Regions from separate parts of the Apibacter sp. ESL0404 genome, predicted to be linked through region 2. Evidence: riboswitches for the same ligand, from Rfam matches in the RefSeq annotation. Region 2 holds a riboswitch; the other holds the start of a gene.
The links. A riboswitch is a leader RNA that binds a small molecule or an ion and turns the genes downstream of it on or off. The one in region 2 is predicted to bind cobalamin.
Positions count from the first base shown of each region.

Region 1 (4,407 bases), 940 kb from region 2:
AATATGGATTTAATTTCGATGTAAATAAATATAACTATCTAATCAATGAAAAATGGTATAATGATGAATTTGATCCCATGCAAAACTTTCCTAAGGATTTTTCAGAAGATTACATCCTATCATTTTTGAAAAATGATAATAATCAAAAAATAAAACCGGAAGAATGGAAAAAATGGGCAGAAAAGTTTAAACATCAATATCGAATTCAAGGTTGTGAAATTGATGATTAAAAGCAAAATAGATAAATTATAAAAAAATAAGCAGTGATTTAACTGCTTACTTTTTTTAATATCATAAATAAATCTAAGAAGTCATTACTCCTCCTCATCATTTTCGTATTTTTCGATTTCTGCATCGCAAAAATCAAATGCTTGTTGAATCAATGAATTTACTTCATTAGCTACCTCTTCTTCTTCTCCTTCCAAATCGTCGAACCATTCAACCTCTTCTTCTTCTACATTTAATATAAATCTAGGAAACTCTGTATGCACAACAAATAAATCTTCAGGAAAATCCGAATTGTCTGCCATTAAAAACTTAGGTAATTTCATATTGTCTTTATTTAAATTTTTATTCGTCTAATAATTCTTTTAACTTAATTAATTCTGCCTTCACCAACTCTAAACGAGTAATGATTTCAACTTTTTTGGATAAATTTTTTTGTGATTGTAAAACAACTTTTGCTCCTTCTAAGGTATATCCTTTTTCTTTTACTAAATGAAAAATTATTTTAAAATTTTCAATATCTTTTGGGGTAAAAAAACGATCTCCTTTTTTATTCTTTTTGGGTGAAATACTATCAAATTCTTTTTCCCAAAACCTTATAAGTGAAGTATTAACATTAAAAGCCTGCGCTACTTCGCCTATAGAATAATATAATTTTTCAGGAAGTTGTACGTTCATCATTCAAATCTAATGATTTTTTAATTCAACTTACTATAGTTCGTTTAAAAAATTGATCTTTTTTTAGAATTAATTAATACTACCCAAATAATCAATACGGATGCCCTAAAAATATTTATTTATATTTGCCTAAATTTGGTGATCGCTATTTACCGGTAAATATGCAATCTTAAAAGGGAATTCGGTGAAAATCCGAAACAGGCCCGCTGCTGTAATCTTCTAGTACGTTTTAAGAGATATACCACTGAGGAGTTGCTTTCTTGGGAAGGTTCTTAAAATGAAGTAAGTCAGAATACCTGCCAAATTTAACTATAGTTTTACAAGCTTTCGTGGAACAAGGCTGAAACATTAAAAGCATTTCATATTCACTTTTCCTGTTTACTTTTCCGGAAACTAGTTTACTATATCTGTAATTTAAGATATTCGACTCCATGATGAACTTCAATCATAAATATAGTGTATTTGCTTTTTTAATAAGCCTGATGAGTCCAATATCTTATTCCCAAGAAAAAAAAGACAGCATTACTGTTACAGAATTACAGGAAATACTGGCAACGGGAAAAAGAAATGATAAAGGAATAATTCCTTTCCAAGAATTGAAAGGAAAAGAATTAGAAAATCGAAACAGCTCTTCGGTAGCTGATGCTGTACGATTATTTTCAGGAATTCAACTTAAAGATTATGGAGGTGTAGGAGGAATGAAAACTGTTAACATTCGAGGAATGGGAAGCGAACACGTGGGGGTATTTTATGATGGAATAGCCATAGGAAATGCTCAAAATGGTATGGTTGATTTAGGAAAATTTTCCATGGATAATTTAGAATCAATATCAGTATACAACGGACAAAAAAGTCAAATTTTCCAACCCGCTAAAGATTTCGGCTCTGCCGGAAGTATCTATTTAACTACCAAACGCCCTGTTTTTACGGGTGAAAAAAAAACTAATATAGGTGCTACCTATCATTCCGGATCGTTTCATTTAAGTAACCCTTCCCTCCTATGGGAACAAAAATTATCCTCATTAATTTCATCTTCTCTTACTATAGAATATATTAATTCAGATGGAAAATATAAATTTCTACAAAAGAAAGGTAATTGGGATACGATCGCTGTAAGACAAAATGGTAACATAAGTGCTTTTCGAACAGAAGGAAATTTATTTGGCATCTTACCTCATGGTAAATGGAATCTGAAAGGATATTATTATGATTCAAGCAGAGGAATACCCGGTGCCGTTTTAAAAAATTCTTATAAAAGGTATCAGTTTGCTCAACAATGGGATCGTAATTACTTTTTGCAGGGATCTTTTGAAAAAATAATCAGCACAAAATACAGAATAGCATTAAACGCTAAATATGCTCATGATTTTACCCATTATAAAAATTTAGAAGTTTTTAATGACCCTATTTGGGGAAATAAATTTTCCAATCGTATTAATAATACTTATAAGCAAGATGAACTATATATTTCATCCTCACAACTGGTTACTTTATTTTCTTTTTGGGATATTTCTTTATCTGCAGATTACCAACATAACGGAATGAATGCCGATTTAAAAAATTTCGCTTCTCCTTCGAGAAATACAGAAATGATCGCTTTAGCTACAGCTTTTTATTGGGATAAACTTAAAATTCAAACAAGCGTTTTAGGTACATTTGTACAAGATAAAACGAAACACATGAACAGCATGGGTACAGCTTCAGACAAAAATGAATTTACTCCTGCTGTTTTCTTAAATTACCAACCTTTACATTTTAAAGATATTAGCATTCATGGTTTTTACAAGAGAATTTTTAGAATGCCAACATTTAATGATTTATACTATACGGATTTTGGAAATTCAAATTTAAAACCGGAATATACTAATCAGTTTGATGCGGGTATTCGTATAAATAAAAACTTTACTTCCGGTAGTTTTACTCATTTTGATTTTACTATTGATGCATATTATAATACGGTCAAAGATAAAATTATAGCTTATCCCAAAGGACAACAATTTCGTTGGACCATGTTAAATTTTGGTAAAGCACGTATAAAAGGGTTAGACTTATCTTCTAAGACTTCAATAGTAATAAAAAACGTTTTAGTTTCAACCCTGATAACCTATACGTATGAAGATGCACAAAATTTATCTTCTCCTATTTTAAATTATAAAAATCAACTTCCTTATATACCTTGGCACAGTGGGACAGTTTCTCTAGAGGCTGCTTACAGAGCTTGGAATCTAAGTTATAGCTTTATGTATACAGGAGAACGGTACAATTCTCCTTCTAATAATCCTGAAAATCATGTAAAAGCTTGGTATACTCATGATATACAACTTTCAAGAGAATTATTTTTCACTCATATCAAATGCAAAGCATCTTTACAAATCAATAATATTTTTAATAAATATTACGACATTGTAGCCAATTATCCCATGCCGGGTAGAAACTATACGATCATCATTAAATTAAACATATGAAAAAACTAGAAACTATGGTAGCAAGGAAATTTTTAGTACCAATTTTAGTAATTATTACAGGGTTCATTGTTTCTTGTAGTAATGACGATTCATGGTCTGAAGATGATTCAAACATTATATCCCAACCGGATGCCAAAAAAGGGTTATATATTTTGAATGAAGGTAATTATCAACAAAATAACTCTTCTCTATCCTATTTTGATTATGACACAGCTGATTTTTTTAATAACTATTTTACTAAAATCAACCCTAATCAAGGTGGATTGGGCGATACCGGTAATGATTTAAAAATTTATAAAGATAAAATGTATGCCGTAATCAACGGTTCTAATTATGTTGAAATTATGGAAGCTGAAACAGCCAAGCATATAGGAAAAATAACTATTCCAAATTGCAGATACATTACATTTAACGGCGACTATGCGTATGTGTCTTCATATGCCAGTTCTACTCCCAATGGACAAGGATATGTTGCCAAAGTTGATCTTACTAACGGCACCATTGTAAATGAAGTTACTGTCGGACGCAATCCGGAAGAAATGACTATTGTAAATAATAAGCTTTATGTTGCTAATTCAGGAGGATATTATTCTCCGGATTATGATACAACGGTTTCTGTAATTGACATGAACAGTTTTACAAAAATTAACGATATCGAAGTCGGTAAGAACTTACATAGAATACGTAAAGATAAGAATAATCATATATGGGTTACTTCTAGAGGCGATTATGCTAATTTAAAGCCTTTCGTTGCTGTTATTGATCCATCGACTGATCAAGTCATTAATAAACTGAATTTAGCGGTTTCTGACTTCACTTTTTATAAAGATAAACTTTATTTTTATGGATCGGAATATTCTTCAGGAAAAACTATAAATAATTATGGTATTATAAATATAGATACGCAAAAAGTGATAAGTTCCGAATTAATCAAAGAGGGTTCAAAGTCTGAAATTATGTCTCCATATGGGATAATTGCCGATCCTGAAAATGGCAGCTTTTATATTGGAGATGCTATGGATTTTGTTTCCAATGGAAA
Region 1 is NZ_CP048267.1:1,462,369-1,466,775, forward strand. Features, by position in the region: gene GYM72_RS06200 (glycosyltransferase family 2 protein) at 1-230, shown strand, start outside; gene GYM72_RS06205 (hypothetical protein) at 315-551, opposite strand; gene GYM72_RS06210 (MerR family transcriptional regulator) at 571-903, opposite strand; cobalamin riboswitch at 1,023-1,222, shown strand; gene GYM72_RS06215 (TonB-dependent receptor) at 1,386-3,368, shown strand; gene GYM72_RS06220 (DUF5074 domain-containing protein) at 3,365-4,407, shown strand, end outside.
Region 1: another riboswitch for cobalamin. It lies ahead of GYM72_RS06215 (TonB-dependent receptor); the one in region 2 lies ahead of metE (5-methyltetrahydropteroyltriglutamate--homocysteine S-methyltransferase).

Region 2 (4,407 bases):
TGTCTTAAGTCCACAATCCGGGTTAATCCACAATTGCTCTACCGGTATACTTTTAATTGCTTTTTTCAATAAGGAAACCATTTCATTTTTGGACGGTATTCTCGGAGAGTGTATATCATAAACACCCGGACCAATATCATTAGGGTATTTAAATTCTGAAAAAATGTTTAGCAACTTCATATCTGATTTAGAGCATTCTATGGTAATTACATCCGCATCCATATCTGCTATGTTTTGTATGATATCATTAAATTCAGAGTAACACATATGGGTATGAATTTGTGTTTGATCTTTTACCCCACAGGATGCAATTCTAAAAGCTTTTATAGCCCACTCTAAATAGGTTTGCCAATCTTTTTTTCGTAACGGCAGCCCTTCTCTTATGGCCGGTTCATCTATTTGAATAATTCGTATCCCCGCTTTTTCCAAGTCTACTACTTCTTCTCTAATGGCTAAAGCAATTTGGAAACAGGTATCTTTTCTCGGTTGATCGTCTCGTACAAAACTCCATTGCAATATGGTTACCGGTCCGGTCAACATACCTTTTACATTTTTATTTGTTAACGATTGTGCATAGGAAGACCATTTCACAGTCATAGGATTAGGCCTGAATATATCGCCATAAATGATGGGTGGTTTCACACAACGGCTTCCATAACTTTGTACCCATCCGTTTTTGGAAAATGCAACTCCTTCTAATTGTTCTCCAAAATATTCCACCATGTCGTTTCGTTCAAACTCCCCGTGAACCAATACATCTATACCTATTTTTTCTTGGAATCGTATTGTTTTTTCAATTTCCTTTTTAATCAGCTCTTCATATTCTAAAGGTGTTATCAATCCTTTTTTTAGTTTAGATCTCCAACTTCTGACTTCGGATGTTTGAGGAAATGAGCCGATCGTAGTTGTTGCAAATAAAGGCAACTGCAAGGCTTCAGATTGTTTTTTCTTTCGTTCTGAAAATACGGAATTTCTTTTATCTTCTACTTTTTCAATATTCCTTATTTTTTCTTTTACTTTTTCGTTATGTATTAAAGCTGATGTTTTTCTGCTGGTTGCAGCCGCTATATTTTCCTGTAATTTTTTTTGTAAATCCGGGGAATCTTCTTTAGACGCAAGCTTTTTTAAGGTTACTACTTCATCGATTTTCTGTTTTGCAAAAGCCAACCAATTTTTAATTTCCGATGAAAGGGCTTTTGTATCTGTTTCCAATTCCAAGTCAACCGGACTATGAAGAAGTGAACAAGAAGGAGCTATTAAAATTCGGTCTTTACCAATTTTGGAAACAGCTTTTTGAATAAGTTTCAAAGATTTTTCGAAATCATTTTTCCATATATTTCTTCCATCAACGATCCCTAAAGAAAGGATAAGTTTTTCCGGAATTTTATCTAAAACTTCATCTAATTGTTCCGGACAACGTACCAAATCTATATGTAATGCTTGTACGGGTAGATTAAAAGCAAGTGATAAATTGTCTTTCAATCCGTCAAAATAGGTAGTTAGTATTTTATTTATATAAGGAAATTGTTTATGTATTTCTTTATAGGCATATTGGTAGGATTCTTTCGCTTTTTCATCTAAATCCAAAACTAAGAAAGGCTCATCAAACTGCACCCATTCAACTCCTTCTGTCTTTAATTTATTTAGGATTTCTATATAGACAGGAAGAATATTTTTTAGTAAATCCAGCTTATTGAAGTTTTCCTCTTTTTCTTTTCCCAACAACAAATAAGATACAGGGCCTATTATAACCGGCTTTGTATGGATTCCTGCATTTTTAGCTTCTAAATATTCATCAATAATTTTTGTTGAAAACAAGGAAAATTTCTGATTACTTTCAAATTCAGGGACAATGTAATGATAATTGGTATCAAACCATTTGGTCATTTCCATGGCTTTTATATCAATACCTTCTTTTTGATGTCCTCTTGCCATGGCAAAATATAAGTCTAATTCTGTATTTGATTTATCCAGTATTACCTTATTATATCTTTTAGGGATAGCCCCGACCATTAGTGACATATCAAGTACCTGATCGTAATAAGAAAAATCATTAGATGGGATCCAATCAATCCCTAATTTTTGTTGAGTTACCCAGTTTCGGTGCCGGATATCTTTACTTGTTATCATCAGTTCTTCGACTGACGCTTTACCTGCCCAATATTTTTCACAGGCTTTTTTAAGTTCTCTGTCACTACCAATACGCGGATAGCCAAGATTGTGTGTTTGCATTTTTATAACTTTTTAAACGATTATATTATAAAAAGCTCTTATTGCTAAACTTCACAATGCTCTCTTTCTTTGTTAAATAAAATCAAATTTCAAAACAATTTTTGACATACAAGTAAACTAATTATTCTAATGATCTTAAAGTTTCTCGTAGCCCAATTATATTTTTTGTGATCTTGCTTTTACTCGCGAAAGCATTGTCAATTAAGAATAGGCAGGTCTCCTGGCTTATAACATTTTATCTACCTTCTCACCGTTTAAATCGGCAATGGTTTTTATTGATAAAATTTTTTTTAGGTTACTTACAGTTGCGCGTCAGCTCATGATTCACACATGATTCCCTATTAAGTCGTTTTTACACAGCACCTTATTCTTGTTGATAAAGAAATTAAGTAAAGAACTTATATATACAAAGATAAAAAACCTTTGCTTTTATTTCTTTATTAAAATAAATAAAAATTAAAACTTGGTTTTTGTTTTTATTTTACTACTATTTTATGTTTTTATTAGTATAATTCTTTAAGTTGATTTTTAGAAAATCCTTTAAACTCAGATAAGTTTCCATTTTTAATTTTTAATGCCCATTCAGGATCTGCAAGTAGCGCTCTTCCTACTGCTATTAAATCAAATTCGTCCGCATCTAATCTTCTATTTAATTCGTTAAGAAAATTATTAGAAGCCTCAAAACTTTGTCCTTTGAATGCCCCTAAGAAATCCCCGGTAAGCCCCACAGATCCTACACTTATGGAAGGTTTGCCCGTTATTTTTTTTGCCCATCCTGCAAAATTTAAATCGGAATTTTCAAATTCGGGCTCCCAAAATCTTCGTTGCGAGCAATGAAAAATATCAACTCCGGCATCTGATAACGGTAGTAACCATTCTTCCATTTCTTCCGGTGTCTTTGCCAATTTAGCGGAATAATCTTGTTGTTTCCATTGTGATAAGCGTAATATTATAGGAAAATCTTCTCCTACCGCATTTCGAACCGCTTTTACAACTTCAATGGCAAAACGACTCCTTTCGGCCAGGGTAGCTCCTCCCCATATATCATTTCTTTTATTGAGCTTATCCCAAAAGAATTGATCGATCAAATATCCGTGCGCTCCATGCAATTCCAGAGCATCAAAACCTATTTTTTTGGTTTGGTAAGCTGCTTCTGCAAAAGCCTCAATTGTATTTTCAATATCACTTTCGCTCATTTCTTTTCCGCCTTTTGTTTCCCGATTTAAAAGTCCGGATGGTCCCTCAAAAGGCTCTGATGGTTTCCAGTTTTTATGGGCCGGTATTATTCCCATATGCCAAAGTTGCGGAGCTATTTTACCACCTTTAGCATGAACTTCTTCAACCACCTTTTTCCAACCTTCTAAGGCTTGTTCTCCATAAAATACAGGAATATTGGGATCATTGGAAGATGCCGCCCTGCGAACAACGGTTCCTTCTGTTATAATTAAGCCCACTTCGGCCTGTGCTCTTCTTTGATAATAATCAGCTATTTGTTTACCGGGTATTCCATCATAAGCAAATGATCGGGTCATAGGCGCCATGACTATTCTGTTTTTTAATGACAGTTTTTTTGATGTAAACGGTTGAAATAATTTATGTACCATTTTAATTTATATCGTAGTTATTATTTAATTTCATATTCTAAACGAATGGTAATGCTTGCTGTTTTTTTCTTGGATGATACATTAAATGCACCTCCCCAAGAGTAATCATCTTCAGATGAATTTTGAGCAGTTATTTGAAAAACCCCTTGATTGGCATTTTTTAATTTGCCTAATTTACAACCGGCGTTAATTGCTATTTCTTCTGCTCTTTTTTTTGCATCTTTGGTTGCATCTGAAATCATCTGTATTTTTAAATCAGATAATTTAGTGTAGTAATATAAAGGCGATCGGGAATAGAGCTCTACTCCGTTATTAATCAATTCTGTAATTTGACGGGAAAGATCTTCTACTTTTCTCACATTTTTAGATTCTATGGTTATGGTTTGATTTAATTCATACCCCGTAAATATATTTTGATTTATTCCTTCATTGTATCTACTATCATATTGTTTACTTATTTCTACTGAGGAAAAAACTATTTCTTTATCGGAAAATCCTTTGGAAATCAGATATTCTCTTACTTTTTTTCTATCTGCATCTAATTCGGCATAAGCTTGTTTTAAATCGAGAT
Region 2 is NZ_CP048267.1:100,935-105,341, reverse strand. Features, by position in the region: gene metE (5-methyltetrahydropteroyltriglutamate--homocysteine S-methyltransferase) at 1-2,232, opposite strand, end outside; cobalamin riboswitch at 2,425-2,614, opposite strand; gene GYM72_RS00455 (NADH:flavin oxidoreductase) at 2,736-3,836, opposite strand; gene GYM72_RS00450 (SIMPL domain-containing protein) at 3,857-4,407, opposite strand, start outside.